4 regions of the Streptomyces sp. NPDC001868 genome follow, and region 1 is predicted to be linked to each of the others. Evidence: riboswitches for the same ligand, from Rfam matches in the RefSeq annotation. Region 1 holds a riboswitch; each other region holds the start of a gene.
The links. A riboswitch is a leader RNA that binds a small molecule or an ion and turns the genes downstream of it on or off. The one in region 1 is predicted to bind cyclic di-AMP.

Region 1 (4,680 bases):
TCGTAGCGTACGGTGGCGATGAACTCGCCGCCCACCGTGGCGGCGAGCCCCACCCGGTCCACGAAGTCGTGGTGCGTGAAGCGGTGGACGTCCTTGGCGGACAGGCGAGGGTAGGGCGCGAAGAAGCGGTAGTACTTCGACTCGTCCGAGACCTGCTCGTAGAAGCTGACGAGACGCTCGGCGTCATCGACGGTGATGGGCCTGACGCGTGCGGTGCCGCCGTCGCGCAGCACCACGTCGGCCTCCCAGTGGGCGGGGTACTCATGCCGGTCCGACGAGGTCTGCATGGGCCCCAGAGTACGGCTCGCGTACGCATGCGGCGCGGGGCAGTCTGGGGCGGCACAACAGAAGCACAACAGAAGTGCGACAGCCGGTTCGTGGCCAGGCCGTGGGCCCGTTCCGGTACGTCGCCACATATGGGAAACTGGTCTAGACAACCGGTCTAGACCTCTCCGCAGTACCCGAGACACCTGAAGGGCAGCATCACATGGCTGAGCGCCGCGTCAACGTCGGCTGGGCCGAGGGCCTCCACGCCCGCCCCGCATCCATCTTCGTCCGGGCCACCACGGCCTCCGGTATCCCCGTGACGATCGCCAAGGCCGACGGGAACCCCGTCAACGCGGCCTCCATGCTGGCGGTCCTGGGCCTCGGCGCCCAGGGCGGCGAGGAGATCGTGCTCGCCTCCGACGCCGAGGGCGCGGACGTCGCGCTCGACCGTCTGGCGAAGCTCGTGGCCGAGGGCCTCGAAGAACTCCCCGAGACGGTCTGACCGACCGGGCAACCGAAGCGGAAAGGCCGGAAAGGCCACCCGCACGCACCACCCGCACACACACCGAAGGGCTCGTCCGATTTATCGGGCGGGCCCTTCGCATTTTCGTCCTGATTCCGTTCCATTCCGTTCTGCGGGCAGCAGAAAGAATGCCCTTCGGAATTCTTCCCTCTTTGTATACGGCTCCCGTGTTAATGCCGCAGGCTCGGCATGTTTACGGGGTGTTGCGAAGTCCTCACACGCTCCGGGCGTTCCGCCCCGCCGGCCCCGCCCGGAAATCGGAGCCGGTGCGCGGCGGTGGCGCGCTCGGTGTGCAGGGAGGTGATGGTCCGGGCCCGGTCGCTGTCGCCGCGCGCGACGGCGTCCACGATGCCGCCGTGCTCCGCCCAGGACTCCACGGGGTTCGCCGGTGCCTCGACCGCGTACATCCAGGCGATCTTGTGCCGCAGCTGGGCGAGTGTCGAGGTCAGGGCGGGGCTGCCGGACGCCTGTGCGAGCGTCTCGTGGAACCAGCCGCCCAGGGAGCGCAGATCCTCGCTGGTGCCCCTCCTGGCCCGCTCCTGGCCCAGTCTGACCAGGCCCCGCAACACCTTGAGGTGCGCCTCCGTACGGCGCTGGGCGGCACGGGCGGCGCCCAGCGGCTCCAGCAGCATGCGCATCTCCAGCAGGTCGGCGGCCTCCTGCTCGGTCGGCTCGGCGACGCACGCGCCCGCGTGCCGTCGGGTCACCACGAAGCCCTCGGCCTCCAGGGTGCGCAGCGCCTCGCGCACGGGGACCCGGCTGACGCCGTACCGGCGGGCGAGCAGTTCCTCGGTGAGACGGCTGCCGCGCTCGTAGACACCCGCGACGATGTCATCACGGATCGCCGTGCATACCGAATGCGCCGGAATACGCATGACCGACCTCCGCCTTAATCCCCGTGAAACGTCGATGATTGACGTGTGTTCCAGTGACTCTATTGCAGCGAGCCGGAATTTCCGATGGCGGACCGGAATCCAGGGATATTTTTTGGACAGGAGCTACGTCACAACAGGTACGCACAACGCGGAAAGCCCCGGCTCGGTGAGCCGGGGCCTCCTGCGAAGCGGTGGGTCCGTCAGACGTTCACGCCGTGCGAGCGCAGGTACGCGACGGGGTCCATGTCCGAGCCGTACTCGGCCGTCGTCCGGGCCTCGAAGTGCAGATGCGCGCCGGTGACGTTGCCGGTCGCCCCGGAGAGGCCGATCTGCTGGCCGGGGGTGACGGTCTGGCCGACGGAGACGCCGATGGACGACAGGTGGCCGTACTGCGTGTACGTGCCGTCGTTCATCTTGATGACGATGTTGTTGCCGTACGCACCGCCCCAGCCCGCCTCGACGACGGTGCCGGCGCCGACCGCCAGGACGGTCGTGCCGGACGCGGCGTGGAAGTCGACGCCGGTGTGGCTGCCGGAGGACCAGACGGCGCCGCCGGCCTTGTAGCCGGTGGAGATGTACGAGCCGCTGATCGGGGAGACGTAGGTGTTCAGGCGCTCGCGCTCGGCGGCGCGGGCGGCGCGGGCCTTGATCTCCTCGCGCTCCTTGGCGACGGCACGTTCCTGCTCGGCCTTCTCGGCGGCGGCCTTGCGGGCCTCCTCCTGCGCCTTCTTCTTGACGGCGGCGACCTCGGCGGCCTGCTGCTGGGCGACGGCCTGGGCGTCCACCTGGTCGGCGACCGTGTCGCCGAGGACGATGATCTGGTTCAGGCCGGTCTGCTCGACGGCGGGCTCCTCCGCGGCGAGCGCGGGAGCGGCCAGGGTGCCGATGACACCGGTGGTGGTGAGAGCGGCGACGCCCACGTTCCTCGTGGTCGTGCGCTGCACACGGCCGGGACGGCGGTGCTTCCCGGGGGCGCGGGTGAACGCCATGAAGTGGCTGGTCCTTTCCTTCCCTCTCGCCTACCGGGTTAGCTGACGGGTTCGGAGCAGGAAGGTCTCCTACGGCCGCCCCCCGTTTCGCGTCGCTCCGCGAAGGGCACCCGATTCACCCCAGGGACTTCGGTGGGTCCCCGGCTCCCCTGGCTCGCGCCATGCGGGGACTCGGCGATGACTGTCCGGTGCCGCGGCTGCGGCGAACTTCTGACGAACAGCCGGACCGACGCTAAGCGGGCCGTCTTCGAAATAACAAACGGATCACAGGATTTGTTAAGTACGCCACAGGTCAGACACACAACCTCCGCCATCAATACGGACAAACGCGGGCCCTGGTGACTCTTCAGTCACCAGGGCCCCACGGACGCGTGTCCTTCTGTCCGGTTCCTCCTCGGCTTCCCCTCGGCCTCTCCTCGGCTTCTACTCGGCCGGTACGACGGTGACTTCACCGATTCCGAGGGCCCTGACCGGCTCCTCGATCTGCGCGGCGTCCCCGACGAGGACGGTCACCAGCCGGTCCACCGGGAAGGCGCTCACGGCGGCCGCGGTGGCCTCCACCGTGCCGGTGGCGGCGAGTTGGCGGTACAGCGTCGACTGGTAGTCGTCCGGCAGGTGCTGCTCGACCTGGTCGGCCAGCGTGCCCGCCACGGCCGCGGCCGTCTCGAACTTGAGGGGGGCGACCCCGACGAGGTTCTGCACGGCGACATCGCGCTCGGCGTCGGTCAGTCCCTCGGCCGCGAGGGTCCGCAGCACCGTCCACAGGTCGTCCAGCGCCGGCCCGGTGTTCGGGGTGTCGACGGAGCCGCTGATGGCGAGCATCGCCGCGCCCGAGCCGTCGGGGGCGGAGCGCAGCACCTGCCCGAACGCGCGCACCCCGTAGGTGTAGCCCTTCTCCTCGCGCAGGACACGGTCCAGACGGGAGGTGAGGGTGCCGCCGAGGCAGTAGGTGCCGAGCACCTGCGCCGGCCACACACGGTCGTGCCGGTCGGCGCCCACACGGCCGATGAGCAACTGGGTCTGGACGGAACCGGGGCGGTCCACGATGATCACGCGCCCGGCGTCGTCGGCGGTGACCGCCGGCACGACGCTCGGCTTGGCCGGGGAGCCCGTCCAGGCGCCCAGGGTGTCGCCGAGCAGGGCGTCGAGGTCGACTCCGGTGAGGTCGCCGACGACCACGGCGGTGGCCGTCGCGGGGCGTACGTGCCGCTCGTAGAAGGCGCGTACGGCCGCGGAGTCGATGCCCTCGACGGTCTCCTCGGTGCCCTGGCGGGGCCGCGACATCCGGGACGTGGCCGGGAACAGCCGCTTGTAGAGCTCCTTGGCGGCCCGGCGGCCCGGGTTGGCGGTCTCGTGCGGGATCTCGTCGAGCCGGTTGGCGACCAGCCGCTCGATCTCGCTGTCCTCGAACGCCGGTGCCCGCAGGGCGTCGGCCAGCAGACCGAGCGCCTTCTCCAGCCGCGACACGGGCACTTCGAGGGACAGACGCACGCCGGGGTGGTCGGCGTGCGAGTCGAGGGTGGCGCCGCAGCGCTCCAGCTCGGCGGCGAACTCCTCGGCCGTGTGCTTGTCGGTGCCCTCGGAGAACGCCCTGGTCATGATGGTGGCGACGCCGTCGAGGCCGGCCGGCTCGGCGTCCAGGGGCGCGTCGAGGATGACCTCGACCGCGACGACCTGCTGGCCGGGGCGGTGGCAGCGCAGCACGGTCAGGCCGTTGTCCAGGGTGCCGCGCTCGGGCGCCGGGAACGCCCAGGGCCTGGCCTCGCCGGCCTGGGGCTGCGGGTGGAAGTCCATGGTCGCGAGCTCGGTCACTTCGCCGACTCCTCGTTCTCGTCCGTGCCTTCGGCGGCCTCCGCCTCGGCGGCTTCGTCTTCGGTGCCCTCTTCGCCGTCGACGGGCTCGTAGACGAGCACCGCGCGGTTGTCGGGCCTCAGGCGCGCCTTGGCGATCTCCTGGACCTCGTCGGCCGTCACCTCCAGGACGCGGTCGACGGCGGTGAGGGCGAGCTTCGGGTCGCCGAACAGGA
Region 2 (4,680 bases), on a different contig from region 1:
GCCGGACGTTTACGAACCGGTCGACTGGATCGGAGTGGATCGGGGCATCGTGAACCTGGCCACCACCTCCGACGGCGCCAACCATCAAGGGCGCGGCCTGACTCGCTATCGACGTTGGCAGGCTTGCAAGCGCGCTGAGTTGCAGCAGAAGAACACCCGCTCGGCCCGGCGGCGCCTGGCTTGCCGCAGGCAGAAGGAGAAGCGCCATACCACCCACGTGAACCATCGGATCAGTAAGGAGATCGTGTCCGTCGCCATGGGGGCCCCTCCCGCGCGAGCGAAGCCGAGCGTGGGGGAGCACCGGTCGCGGCATCGCTGTCGAAGCACTCGGCGGCATTCGTGAGCGGGTACGGCCTCGCGGCGACCAGCGGGACAGGATCTCCTCCTGGCCTTTCCACCAGCTCGGGCAGCATCTCGCATATAAGGCCCGCAGGGCTGGGGTGCCATTCCTGGAGGTGGATGCGGCCTACACATCGCAGCGTTGTCCGCGCTGCGGCCACACCGAGCGGGCCAACCGGTCCGACCGGGATCACTTCCGTTGTCGTCGGTGCGGCCTCGCTGGGCCTGCCGATGTCGTCGCCGGGGTCAACGTGCGCAACCGCGCACGCTCGGCGTGGGCATTCGTCACCATGCCCGTCCCGTCACCGGTGTAGCCGACAGCGGGAGATGCGACCTGTGACCGTCCTGTCGTAGAGGGCAGTCGGGAGCGCGACGCGGTGTGAACTGTCATGCGGCAGCCTGATGGTTCACGGCCGAGATGGTGACGTGATCTGCGCTGCATCGACTTGTTATAAACGATCGTCTGCGGCTACGTTCACACGTCAGTGCGAAGGGCCACCACACCCGTCGCACAGGCCACCGCTGTCGTGTGAAAGGCAACCGCATGCTCTCCGGGAACGGTCGTCACCGTCGCCCCCGTCAGGCTCCGGCTCTCCTCGTCGCGGCCGGAGTGACCGGATCGGCCATCGCGATTCCACTCCTCGGCGCCACCGGCGCGAGCGCGGCCAGCGGAACCACCTGGGACCAGGTGGCGGAGTGCGAGAGCGGCGCCTCCTGGAGCGCGGACACCGGGAACGGACGCTACGGCGGCCTCCAGTTGACCCAGGCGAACTGGGAGAAGTACGGCGGCCTCGACTACGCCACGAGCGCCGACCAGGCCAGCCGTTCGCAGCAGATAGCGGTCGCCGAGAAGGTGCTCGCCGACCAGGGCGTCGGCGTCTGGGCCACCTGTGGGCTGCTCCACAACCTGGGCGGCGACTCTGGTTCCGCCGACGTGGACACGGGCGTGGTGGACGACTCGACGAAGTCGGGCAGTTCATCTGACGCATCCGGTTCATCCGGTTCGTCTAGTTCATCCGGTTCGACCGATGCGACCGACCCGGACAAGTCGGCCGACGGCACCGGCTCCGGCGAATCGACCGATTCGAAGGACTCGCAGGATTCGGCTGGTTCATCCGAATCGTCCGAATCATCCGCATCACCCCCCGGCACCTTCGAAGGCTCCACCAAGACCAAGCCCGGCACCGACTCGGACGACTCCACGGACTCCGGCAGCACCAACTCGGACAAGTCGGCACAGAACGACAGCTCTTCGACTGTCGACGGCGGTGAAGGCGGCACCGGCCGCCATCGCGGCACCAGTGCCGACGAGAGCGCGGGCACGGGCGCCGGCGCCGGCGAGGACGCGGCCGGCACCTCCCGGGCCGACTCCACGCCCTCCGGCCGTCACGCCTCCCGTGGCGGCGACGCGGCGCGCGAGGCCGCCGAAGGCGCCTACACCGTCCGTGTGGGCGACAGTCTGACGGGCATCGTGAACTCGCTCGGGCTGGACGGCGGGTGGCGGGGGCTGTACGCCGAGAACGAGACCACGGTCGGAACTGACCCGGACCTTATCCTTCCCGGTCAGACCCTCGAAGTCGGTGCCGAAACGGGCGAAAAGTAGCGACAGTTCGGGTCCCGGTTCGACCCCGAATGCCCGTTTTGATCTACATGGGAGATGAATCACAGACCCCGTGATCGGCTTTGAAATTCGGGCAATCACCTGTTTACGGTCGTGACCGCTCGCCACTGGTGGGCCCATGCGGTCGGCACGCCGAATCCTGCCAGCGACCGCAAGGAACAGTCGTCGCGTCAAGCGCCGTAGGCAGGAGCGGGGGACCCAAGGTAAGTGCCGGGTCCGGCAGTTGAGGCCCTTCGGGGCAGCACCGCCGGAATCGGCTTGGGGTGAAGCCGCGCGACGTGAGCCGAAAGGCGAGCGGGCGCGGCCGGGCAACTCAACCGGCCCGAACCCGACAGCTCACCTCGCAGGCGTCGGTGAGGGGATCACTCCATGCTGTTTTCCAGCAAGGGCAAGCACCGTCGTCCGTCCAAGGCCGTTCGTGCCATCGCCGTCGCCGGTGTCACCGGCGCCGCCGCCGTGGCCGCTCCGCTGATGGTCGCCGGCAGCGCCTCCGCCGCCACCGCCTCCGAGTGGGACGCCGTCGCCCAGTGCGAGTCCGGCGGCGACTGGACCATCAACACCGGCAACGGCTACTACGGCGGTCTGCAGTTCTCCGCCTCCACCTGGGCCGCCTACGGCGGTACGCAGTACGCCTCCACCGCCAACCAGGCGAGCAAGGCCCAGCAGATCGCGGTCGCCGAGAAGGTCCTCGCGGGCCAGGGCAAGGGCGCCTGGCCGGTCTGCGGCACCGGCCTGTCCAGCGCCTCCTACGACGGCGCCGCCGCCTCCAGCGGCAACACGAACTCCGGCTCCGCGCAGGAGAGCACCCAGCAGAACACGCAGAAGAGCGCCAAGAAGAGCACCGAGGACACCCGCGCCTCCCGCTCCTCCGAGCGTGCCACCGTCGAGACCCCGACCGGCAAGAAGGTCAAGAAGGGCGACGGCGAGTACAAGGTCGTCAGCGGCGACACCCTCAGTGCCATCGCCGAGAAGAAGAACGTCAAGGGTGGCTGGGAGAAGCTCTTCGAGCTGAACAAGGACATCATCGACGACGCCGACTTCATCTACCCGGGCCAGCAGCTCCACCTGAGCTGACCCACGGCGATCACGACGGCCACCGGCCGCCTGCCATCCCCCACGGCCGCCCCCACGGCCGGGCAGGCGACCGGGCAGGCGGGGCGGGTTCGGCAGGGCCGAGAAATCGGGCCGCTCCCCGGCTGAACCACAGCCCGCTCACATCCGTGTCCTCCATAGTGAAGACCTCGTGAGGGCCGTCCCCCCGTCCCCACGGGCTCCCCGCCTCGGTGCGCATTCCCCCGTACGCACCGGGGCGGGGCTTTTCTTTGCCCGTTTCCCGGGCCTCTCCCCCTCTGTTCACCCGCTCCGCGCACGCTCCTTCTGTTCACTTTCTTGCCCACCCCCCTTTGTTCCGGCCTGAAACAATGGGTACGGTCTGTCTGTCCACGGGACGGTCGGTCGGCTGCCGACAGCCCGGGGGCGGTTAGGCTCTAGTCGCAAGGCCCAAGCGGCCCCGCACAACCAGCGTCACATCCCATGAAGGAGATGCTCGTGCCGTCCATCGACGTCGTCGTAGCCCGGGAAATCCTCGACTCGCGAGGCAACCCCACCGTCGAGGTCGAGGTCGGCCTCGACGACGGCAGCACCGGTCGTGCCGCCGTTCCGTCCGGCGCCTCCACGGGTGCCTTCGAGGCCATCGAGCTCCGTGACGGCGACCCCAACCGCTACCTCGGCAAGGGTGTGGAGAAGGCCGTCCTCGCGGTCATCGAGCAGATCGGCCCGGAGCTCGTCGGCTACGACGCCACCGAGCAGCGCCTGATCGACCAGGCGATGTTCGACCTGGACGCCACCGACAACAAGGGCTCGCTGGGCGCCAACGCCATCCTCGGCGTCTCCCTCGCCGTCGCCCACGCCGCCTCCGAGGCCAGCGACCTGCCGCTCTTCCGCTACCTGGGCGGCCCGAACGCGCACCTGCTGCCCGTTCCGATGATGAACATCCTGAACGGCGGCTCGCACGCCGACTCCAACGTGGACATCCAGGAGTTCATGATCGCCCCGATCGGCGCGGAGTCCTTCTCCGAGGCCCTGCGCTGGGGCGCCGAGGTCTACCACACCCTCAAGAAGGTGCTGAAGACCAAGGGCCTGTCCACCGGCCTCGGCGACGAGGGCGGCTTCGCCCCGAACCTGGAGTCCAACCGCGCCGCCCTCGACCTCATCCTCGAGGCCATCAAGGAAGCCGGTTACACCCCGGGCGAGCAGATCGCCCTCGCGCTCGACGTCGCCGCCTCCGAGTTCTACAAGGACGGCGTCTACACCTTCGAGGGCAAGGAGCGCTCCGCCGCCGAGATGACGGAGTACTACGCCGACCTCGTCGCGTCGTACCCGCTCGTCTCCATCGAGGACCCGCTGTTCGAGGACGACTGGGCCGGCTGGAACACCATCACCGAGAAGCTGGGCGACAAGGTCCAGATCGTCGGCGACGACCTCTTCGTCACCAACCCCGAGCGTCTCGCCCGCGGCATCGAGGAGGGCTCCGCCAACGCCCTGCTCGTCAAGGTCAACCAGATCGGCTCGCTGACCGAGACCCTGGACGCCGTCGAGATGGCCCAGCGCAACGGCTTCAAGTGCATGATGTCCCACCGCTCCGGCGAGACCGAGGACGTCACCATCGCCGACCTCGCCGTCGCCGTGAACTGCGGCCAGATCAAGACCGGCGCCCCGGC
Region 3 (4,680 bases), on a different contig from region 1:
CCGCCGACTGGCGGCTGCCGACGCGCTCGGCGAGGGCGGCGCCGTCCAGGTACTGGTCCGGGTCGGCGGAGAGGGCGAGCTGCCAGGAGGGGTCCATGCCCCCGTCCCGGTACTGCGCCGCCGCCAGTGAACCGAGTTCGTCCCGGGCCGAGTTGAGGCGCTCGGTGCGGCGGGCGGCCTGGTCGCGCAGCTCTTCGAGGTTCTCCTGCGCCTTGTCGGCCTTCTCCTTCGCCCCGTTGTACTTCTCGGTGGCGACCTCAGCCTCTTGGTACAGCTTGTCCACTTTCGCCTTGACCTGGTCAGGCGTGAGCTGTGGATCGGCGTGTCCGGTGCCGTCGAAACCGGTCGCGGTCGCCGCGCCCGCGAGGGCGAACGTCGCGGCCGTGCGGACCGTATGGCCGCCGAGCGAGCGCTGTCTGGGCTTGCGGTGCGCTGCCACGTGGAGTCCACGTCCTCTCCGTACGACCGCCGTCCGAAGTACGAACATCGTCTGTCCGTACGGACCGCCTGGGGGAAGCGGTGACGCGTCCGGCGGCGGCCCGCACAGGGGGAGCGGGACGCCGCCGGACTTTCTCGGCGGTGGTGTCCGACTGCCGCCCCTGGTCCGGGCGGCGGTGGGGAGCCGGGCACCTGAGGGAGGACGCTAAACCTGGCTGTGAGGGCACGGTAACGCGTTGTACGGAAGTGGCGTGCACCGACCGCGAGGTGACCGTATGTGACCGTGATCCCGTCCTGGCGCCGTCGACTTCACGCTGCGCGATGACCGATGCGGCGATTTCGGACCGGGCGGGGGTGTGGCGGTGCTATGCGGCGCATATATGCAAGATCGTCAGGGTGTCGGGGACGCCCGGGACGCCCGGAACGCCCGGAGCGTGCCGCCCTCGGCGCCTCCGGGTACCCGCCCGGTGGCCGGTGGATCACAGGCCTCTCATTAGGCTCCGCGCATGGACGTACTCATCCACATCCTCGTCGGCCTCCACATCATCGGCATCGCCTCCCTCCTGGGCGGCTTCCTCACCCAGATGAAGGCCATGGGCCAGGGCACCGCCCGATTCGTCCCCGCCATGCTGCACGGCGCCCTCACGATGCTCGTCACCGGCGTGCTTCTCGTCGGCCTCAACCAGGCCGACGACCAGCCCGTCAACAACATCAAGATCGGCGTCAAACTCGCCCTGCTGATCGTGATCCTGGGGCTGGTCTACGTGAAACGGGACGAAGAGACGGTGGAGAAGCCGCTGTTCGGCCTGGTGGGCGCGCTGACCATCGCGAACGTCTTCATCGCGGTGCTCTGGACCTGAGGGCTCGCGCGTCTGTGCGAAGAACGCTGCCGCTACGCCGGCCGCACCACGCTGTGGATCGACGACTCCCCGTCGTAGAAGACCGACTCCTCGCGGACGTACGTTCCCGGCTTCGGGGCGTGGATCATCATGCCGTTGCCGATGTAGAGGCCGACGTGGCCGATGTTGTCGTAGAAGAAGATGAGATCGCCGGGCCTGGCGTTGGCGAGGGGGACGGTCGTGCCGGTCTTGACCTGGTCGTAGGTGGTGCGGGGCAGGTCGACGCCGGCGGCCTTCCAGGCGGCCTGGGTGAGGCCGGAGCAGTCGTAGGAGCCGGGGCCGGTGGCGCCCCAGACGTACGGCTTGCCGATCTGCGCGCGGGCGAAGGCGAGGGCCTTGGCGGCCTTCGAGGCGTAGGTGGCGTCCTCGGCCGGGGCGGCGGTCTCGGTGGTGCCGGTGGACGTCTCCGCGCCGGTGGAGGGCTCCTCCTGGGTCCCCTGGGCCCCTTGGGTGCTCGGGGCGCCCTGGGTCTCCTGCGCCTCCTGGGCCGTCGTCCGCGCCGCCGTCTGCTGCCGCGCGAGTTCCTCGGCCTTGCGGTCGGCCTCCTCCCGCTCGCGCTGTTCGATCGCGGCGAGCCGGGCCTGCTCCTCGGCGGTGAGGGTGGAGAGCAGTTCGCGGGCCTGGGCGAGCTTCGCCTGGACCTTGGCCTTGCTGGTCTTGAGGGCGTTCTGTGACTCGGTGAGCTGTTCGAGGCTGTCGCTCGCCTCCTGGCGCTGCTTCGTCGCCTCGGCCTGATCGGTGACGTACGCGTCGACGGCGTCCTTCTGGCGCTCCGTCAACCGGTCCATCAACTGGTTCTGGTCGAAGTAGTCCTGCGGGTTGTCCGCCAGGAGCAGCGAGGCCTGATCGGGGGCGGCCGCGCCGGTGCGGTACTGGGCCGCGGCGAACGAACCCAGCTCCTCCCGCGCCTCGTTGAGCTTCTCCGTGCGCTTGGCGACGGAGTCGAGGAGGGTGTCGACCTGCTTCTTCTGCTTGGTCGTCCTCTCCTTGGCCGCGTTGTAGTTCTCGGTCGCCGAACCGGCCTGGCGGTAGAGGGCGTCGACCTTCTTCTCGACTTCCTCCAGGCTCGGCTTGTCGTCGGCCGAGGGTGCGGCCGCGGCCGTTTGGGAGAGCAGGGCCACGGAGGTGAGGGCGGCCGTGGCGAGAGCGGGGGTGCGTATGCCCACGCGTGTTCCGGCAGGACGCGGCTTGCGGTGCGGCGCCATGGTTCGGCGTCTCCTTCCGTTGTCCGCCTACCGAGTTAGCTGTCGGGTTCGGGCGCAAGCTTCGGAAGGTTTGCCCTACGACCCTTGCCGCGTGCGGCGGTCGGGTCGATTCACCCCAGAGGATCGGTGGGTCCCCGGCTCCGGCTGCCACGGGAGGCGTGCCGGACTCGGCGGAGGGTCGTGCGGCCCGGCGACGTTCGCCGGTTGGGTCGTACGGCCCAGAAGAAAAAGCTAGCCAACTCGTGTGGCCCGTGTGAAGGTTGATGTTCGATATGCCCGATACGTTTTCGTGACCTTAGCCTCTTCGGCACGACAGGCGGTACGCTCGATCGCTCACCGTCGCAACGCGGTCGCGGTGTGTGGCGGATGCGGACTTCCCGGGGCGGCCTCTCGCTGTCAGTGGGGGCGCCTAGACTCGGAGAGCGATGAGCAGCCTCTTTGACGACAGCTTCCTGGCGGACCTCCAGGCCCCCCGCGGCCACGCGGAGGAGCCCCCGCCGCCGCCCGAGGACGATCACGTACCGGAGCCGCTTCCGGACGATCTGTTCGGCGGGAAGTTCGACGCGCCCCCGGACCGCGACGCGTACTACCGCGACGGCGCCCCCCGCCCGGCCCTGGACGCGGCGGCCCTCCTCGACGGGCTCAACGAGAACCAGCGCGCGGCCGTGGTCCACGCCGGCTCGCCCCTGCTCATCGTGGCCGGCGCCGGCTCCGGCAAGACCCGGGTGCTCACCCATCGCATCGCACACCTGCTCGGCGAGCGGCATGTCCACCCGGGCCAGATCCTCGCGATCACCTTCACCAACAAGGCCGCCGGCGAGATGAAGGAGCGCGTCGAGCAGCTCGTCGGCCCGCGCGCCCACGCGATGTGGGTCATGACCTTCCACAGCTCGTGCGTCCGGATCCTGCGGCGCGAGTCGAAGAGGCTCGGCTTCACATCCTCCTTCTCGATCTACGACGCCGCCGACAGCAAGCGCCTGATGGCGCTCGTCTGCCGTGATCTGGACCTCGATCCGAAGCGCTTCCCGCCCAAGTCCTTCAGCGCCAAGATCTCGAACCTGAAGAACGAGCTGATCGACGAGGAGGACTTCGCCGCCCAGGCCTCCGACGGCTTCGAGAAGACGCTCGCCCAGGCCTACGCGATGTACCAGTCCCGCCTCCGCGAGGCGAACGCGCTCGACTTCGACGACCTGATCATGACGACGGTCAATCTGCTGCGCGCCTTCCCGGACGTCGCCGAGCACTACCGCCGCCGCTTCCGCCATGTCCTCGTCGACGAGTACCAGGACACCAACCACGCACAGTACGCCCTGGTCAGAGAGCTGGTCGGCACCTCCGAGCACCCCGTGGACGTACCGCCCAACGAGGGGGACGTACCGCCCGCCGAGCTGTGCGTCGTGGGTGACGCCGACCAGTCGATCTACGCCTTCCGCGGCGCGACCATCCGCAACATCCTCCAGTTCGAGGAGGACTACCCGGACGCGACGACGATCCTGCTGGAGCAGAACTACCGCTCCACCCAGACCATCCTGAGCGCCGCCAACGCGGTCATCGAGCGCAACGAGTCCCGCCGCCCCAAGAACCTGTGGACCAACGCGGGCGCGGGCGCGCAGATCACCGGCTATGTCGCCGACACCGAGCACGACGAGGCCCAGTTCGTCGCCGACGAGATAGACCGACTGACGGACGCGGGCGACGCGAAGGCGGGAGACGTCGCCGTCTTCTACCGTACGAACGCCCAGTCCCGTGTCTTCGAAGAGGTGTTCATCCGCGTCGGCCTGCCCTACAAGGTCGTCGGCGGTGTCCGCTTCTACGAGCGCAAGGAGGTCCGGGACGTCCTCGCGTATCTGCGTGTCCTCGCCAACCCGGAGGACTCCGTCCCGCTGCGCCGCATCCTCAACGTCCCCAAGCGCGGCATCGGCGACCGCGCCGAGGCGATGATCGACGCCCTCTCGCAGCGCGAGAAGATCAGCTTCTCGCAGGCCCTGAAGCGCGTCGACGAGGCGTACGGCATGGCGGCCCGGTCGACGAACGCCGTCAAGCGGTTCAACACGCTGCTGGAGGACCTGCGGACCGTCGTCGAGTCCGGTGCCGGACCGGCGACCATCCTGGAGGCCGTCCTCGAACGCACCGGCTAT
Region 4 (4,680 bases), on a different contig from region 1:
GTCGAGGTCGGCGATGTGGAAGCGGTCGCCGTGTCCGGCGCCGTCGACGACGTACCGGAGCGTGCCGTCGCCGTTCACCACGTAGTTGCCGTCGGCGATCTCGTCCTTGCCGTCGAGGTCGACGTCGACGGTACGGATCTGGTGGAAGCTGGTCGCGCCGCTCGCGGCGGGGACGACGTACTTCCAGCGCCGGTTCAGGTTCGTGCCGTCGAAGTCCCAGGTCTGGAAGAGGACGCGGAAGGCGCCGCGCCGGGCGCCGACGCGGGTGACCAGCTTGGTGACGAGGCTCGGGCGGACCCCGTCGAGATGGGCGATGCCGAAGTGGCCGCCGGACGGGCCGTCGGCGACGAAGTCGTCGGGGACGGGCTGCCGGGTGCGCTCGGCGCCGGTCGCGCCGTCGATCACGGAGACGAACTGACTCGCGGGCGAGTCCGCGGTGACCCGTGTCCCGTCCGCGAAGGTCGTCCCGGCGGCCGTGTGCACCAGCACCTCGGCCCGGCCGTCGCCGTCCAGGTCGAACACGGTCACGTTGTCGTCGTTGCGGTAGCCGCCGATCGCCGTCGAGCCGCTGATCGCGGCGGGCGCCGGATCGTTGGCGCCGTTCCCGCCGGCCTGCGTGTACGAGCCGGGGCCGAGGTCGACGCGCCACAGCCGCTCGCCGGTCAGTGTGTACGTCTCCAGCAGGTCGGGCCGGTCCCGGGTCCCCGAGAGCCGGCTCACGACCAGCTCGTACCGCCCGTCCCCGTCGAGGTCGCCCGGCCAGGCATGCTGCACGGTGTAACCGTCGGCGGCGGCGAGGGGAATCTCGGCGTACCCCCGGCGGAAGTCCAGCCCCGAACTCGGCTTGCTCTCCCGCCCGTTGACGACGGCCCGCACGCTGTACGCGCCCGTGCCACGGCTGTTGTCCTGGTACGTCGTCGACCGGGTGACCGGCGCCCGGTTCAGCCTCCTGCCGCCCTTGTAGACGTTGAACGCGATCGCGTCGCCGTACCGGGCGTACTCCGTGCCGAGCAGCCGCCAGCTGAGGAAGGTCCCCTTTCCGGACGGCACCGCGACCAGGCCCCGGTCCAGGTTCTCCACGACCCTGCGCGGTGTCCCGGCGGCGTGTCCGGCGGGTACGGAGAAGAGTCCGGCCAGCAGGGCGGTCGCGGTGAGGATGACGGTTCTTCGGCGTCGGGCGGTACGCACAACACTCCTTCGACGAGGCAGAAAGCGCTTGTGCGGATCACTCTTCCCGCGCCTCGCGGACGTGTCGAGGTATTGATCGGCCATGCCACAAGACCGCAACACGGTGATCATGAAACGCCGAAGGCCGGCCCCCGATCACGGGAACCGGCCTGCGCCGCGGACGGCGGGCGGAGGTGCCGTCAGACGCTGACGCCCTTCGAGCGAAGGTAGGCCAGCGGGTCGATGTCCGAGCCGTAGTCGGGGCTGGTGCGGATCTCGAAGTGGAGGTGCGGGCCGGTGACGTTGCCGGTCGCGCCGGAGAGGCCTATCTGCTGGCCGCCGCTCACGGACTGGCCCGCGGAGACGGAGAGCGAGGACAGGTGGGCGTACTGGGCGTAGTAGCCGTCGGCGAGCTTGATGACGACCTGGTTGCCGTACGCGCCGCCCCAGCCGGCGGAGACGACGGTGCCCGCGCCCACAGCCTTGAGGCTGGTGCCGGTCGGGGCCACGAAGTCGACGCCCGTGTGGTAGCCGCTGGACCACATGCTGCCGGCGGTCTTGTACGCGGTGCCGACGGTGGCGCCCTGGATGGGCACACTGAAGCCGGAGCCGTTGGACGACGAGGCCTTGTCGCTCGACGTGGAGGTCGAGGCCTGGGTGTCCTTCGCCTCCTGCTTCGCGGAACCGGAGGACTTCGAGGACTGGGACGAGTCAGACGACTCGGACGACTTGGCGGACTTCGAGGACTGCGACAGCTGCGGCTTCGACGACTGCGACGTACCGCTCGACGGGGCCTGCCCGCCGATCGACAGCTTCAGCCCCGGGTGGATCAGCGACGGGTCCGACCCGATGGCCTCACGGTTGTCCGAGTAGAGCTGCTTCCAGCCCCCCTCGACGTCCTGCTCGTCCGCGATCTTCGCAAGGTAGTCGCCGACCTTCACCGAGTAGGTCTCGGTCGCCGTCTTCTTGGTGGCGGTCTTCTCCGCCTGCGCGGCCTTCTCGACGGTGATCGTGGCCGTCTTCTCGGACACACCGGAAACGGCGGTCGCCGGGGTCGCGGCCTGGGCGCCGGCGGCTCCGATCAGCGGCAGCGCGAGCGCCGCGCCACCGGTCCCGGCGGCGGCGATGGAGCGGGTGAAACGCTGGGACTTCGGACGGCGGTGCTTACCCTTCGCGGGCATGGCGAATTCCTCTCCGGCGCCTACGAGGTGAGCTGTCGGGTGCGGACTGGAGATGTCCGGCCGTGTTTGCGCACGGCTTTACCCCTAGCCTGTTCCGGAGACCGGAACAGGCGGTGATTCCTGTGGGTCCCCCGCTCCTGCCGTGGATCGGGTCGGTATGCGGCTCCGGTCGGCGGCAGGATTGGGCGTCCGTCCGGATTGACGCCGAACGTAAGCGACTTGTGCCCACAGAGACAACCATTGGGACTTCCTGTGCGTCTTCCTACCTGATCCTTACATCAATCCACCCTCACGCTCCGTAAAAGACCGGTCCTGATTGTTTTCCAACCGCCCTGGAAACGCCTAAGAATTACGTGAACATGGCGACAGCGGAACGTCACGAATATGACGCTGCTCACGCGGCTACGACCCAGTAGGCTTTATTCCAGGGCTTGTTGGAATTACAGCTCCATTTCGGACAGTTCGCTCAAGTGCGACGCAGGCGGATAACTGCCGCATCAAAGTCACCACGCAGCCCCGTCCGCACCCCGTGATGCAACAGCACCGCCCCTCGGTACCGTTCGCCCGTTTCACGGCATTCGTACACCCCTGCCGGGTCGAGCCCGCGCAGCCGGAGCGGGGCGAGCGGCTCGCCGTACCGCTGGGCCTGGAGCCAGGCGAGGACGACGACCTCGTCACCATGGACGTACTGGACGGCGCTCAGCCCGCCCGTGGGAGGCCGCAGCCGGTAGAGATCGCCGCGCTGCACGACCGGCCGGATCTCCTTGTACCGCTCGACCCACTCCCGCGCCTCGGCCAGCTCCTCCTCCGTCCACCGGGTGAGGTCGCCGCCGACGCCGAGCACACCCGCCATGGCGCTGACGAAGCGGAACCGCAGCGAGCTGACCCGGCCGTTGAGCTGGTTGTTCGGGCTGTCGGTGACCCAGGCCGCCATGACCCGGGCCGGATGGATCTGGCTGAAGCCGTGCTGGATGGCGAGCCGGTCGAGTGGATCGGTGTTGTCGGACGTCCACACCTGGTCCGTCCGCGCCATCACCCCGAGGTCGATACGGCCGCCGCCGCCCGAGCACGACTCGAACGCCACCCCCGGATGCGCGGCCCGCAGCCGGTCCAGCAGGGCGTAGAAGGCGCGCACGTGCTCGACCCACAACTTCTGCGGATACTGCTCCCCGGGCCAGCCGGCATCCGTGAAGCAGCGGTTGAAGTCCCACTTCACATAGTCGATCGGCGCGCTGGAGAGAAGCGAGTCCAGTCGCTCCCACAAATACTCCTGGACGTCCTCGCGCGCGAGATTGAGGACGAGCTGATTACGCAGTTCCGTCTGCTTTCGTCCCGGTTGGAACTGTGCCCATTCGGGGTGCGCCCGGTACAGCTCGCTGTCCGGATTGACCATCTCCGGCTCCACCCAGATGCCGAAGCGCATACCGAGGGCGTGCACCTGGTCGGCAAGCGGCTTGAGCCCCTCCGGGAAACGGTTCGGATTGGGCGTCCAGTCGCCGAGGCCCGCCCGGTCGCTCGTCCGCGCCCCGAACCAGCCGTCGTCGACGACGAACAGCTCGACCCCGATGGCCGCCGCCAGCCGCGCGAGCGTCCCCTGCTGCTCCTCGGAGATGTCGAACTCGGTGGCCTCCCAGGAGTTGAAGAGCACCGGCCGGTCCTGGTCGGCGTCCGGGATGACGTACGCCCGCTGGTACGCGTGCCAGGCCCGGCTCGCCCCGCCGTGACCGCCGTCGCTCCACAGGCCGGCGAAGACGGGCGTGGTGAACGTCTCGCCCGTGTCCAGCCGCAGCAGACCGGACTCGTCGTATCCGGCGCCGCCGGTGATCTGCACGCGCGCGTCCGGGAGTTGGGCGACCGCGATCCGCCAGGACCCCGACCAGCCCAGCGCGCAGCCGTAGACCTCGCCGCGTTCCTCGGTGGCGTCGGTGTCGAGGGCGACCCAGGGCAGGTGCTGGTGCCCGGTGTGCCCGCGCCGGCTGCCGATGACCTTCTCGCCGTAGGTGAGGTCCCCGCGCACCAGCCGCGACTCGGCCGCCCACCGCCCGTGCAGCTGGGACAGCCGCCAGGGCTCCTCCGCGCGCGACGGCAGCGTCCAGGTCGCCGAGTCGGCGCGCAGCAGCTCCACCGCCGGCCCCTCGTTGGTGAGGGTCACCCACCGCTCGATCACGTCGTCGCGCATCCGGTAGTGCAGGGTGATCCCGAGGCCGTCGTCCGTGAACCGCAGCCGCAGCTCCTCGCCGTCGGCCTCGTGCCCCTGGAAGGTCCACTCGGTGCCGCGCCGCTCGTCCGTGCGCACGGAGAGGGCGGGCCGGGTGAAGCGGGGGCCGCCCTC

Region 2: another riboswitch for cyclic di-AMP. It lies ahead of ABT147_RS16790 (transglycosylase family protein); the one in region 1 lies ahead of ABT147_RS03115 (M23 family metallopeptidase).
Region 3: another riboswitch for cyclic di-AMP. It lies ahead of ABT147_RS05715 (C40 family peptidase); the one in region 1 lies ahead of ABT147_RS03115 (M23 family metallopeptidase).
Region 4: another riboswitch for cyclic di-AMP. It lies ahead of ABT147_RS27505 (M23 family metallopeptidase); the one in region 1 lies ahead of ABT147_RS03115 (M23 family metallopeptidase).

The regions. Positions count from the first base shown of each region.
Region 1 is NZ_JBEOYO010000002.1:144,653-149,332, reverse strand. Features, by position in the region: gene ABT147_RS03130 (bifunctional acetate--CoA ligase family protein/GNAT family N-acetyltransferase) at 1-287, opposite strand, end outside; gene ABT147_RS03125 (HPr family phosphocarrier protein) at 488-769, shown strand; gene ABT147_RS03120 (GntR family transcriptional regulator) at 961-1,665, opposite strand; gene ABT147_RS03115 (M23 family metallopeptidase) at 1,866-2,654, opposite strand; cyclic di-AMP (ydaO/yuaA leader) riboswitch at 2,667-2,841, opposite strand; gene ABT147_RS03110 (M16 family metallopeptidase) at 3,078-4,466, opposite strand; gene ABT147_RS03105 (M16 family metallopeptidase) at 4,463-4,680, opposite strand, start outside.
Region 2 is NZ_JBEOYO010000012.1:91,049-95,728, reverse strand. Features, by position in the region: gene ABT147_RS16805 (RNA-guided endonuclease TnpB family protein) at 1-343, shown strand, start outside; gene ABT147_RS16800 (zinc ribbon domain-containing protein) at 225-653, shown strand; gene ABT147_RS16795 (LysM peptidoglycan-binding domain-containing protein) at 884-1,942, shown strand; cyclic di-AMP (ydaO/yuaA leader) riboswitch at 2,126-2,325, shown strand; gene ABT147_RS16790 (transglycosylase family protein) at 2,330-3,034, shown strand; gene eno (phosphopyruvate hydratase) at 3,509-4,680, shown strand, end outside.
Region 3 is NZ_JBEOYO010000003.1:215,930-220,609, reverse strand. Features, by position in the region: gene ABT147_RS05725 (C40 family peptidase) at 1-439, opposite strand, end outside; gene ABT147_RS05720 (hypothetical protein) at 945-1,298, shown strand; gene ABT147_RS05715 (C40 family peptidase) at 1,331-2,542, opposite strand; cyclic di-AMP (ydaO/yuaA leader) riboswitch at 2,552-2,725, opposite strand; gene pcrA (DNA helicase PcrA) at 2,968-4,680, shown strand, end outside.
Region 4 is NZ_JBEOYO010000026.1:89,443-94,122, forward strand. Features, by position in the region: gene ABT147_RS27500 (rhamnogalacturonan lyase family protein) at 1-1,188, opposite strand, end outside; gene ABT147_RS27505 (M23 family metallopeptidase) at 1,368-2,348, opposite strand; cyclic di-AMP (ydaO/yuaA leader) riboswitch at 2,353-2,512, opposite strand; gene ABT147_RS27510 (alpha-galactosidase) at 2,815-4,680, opposite strand, start outside.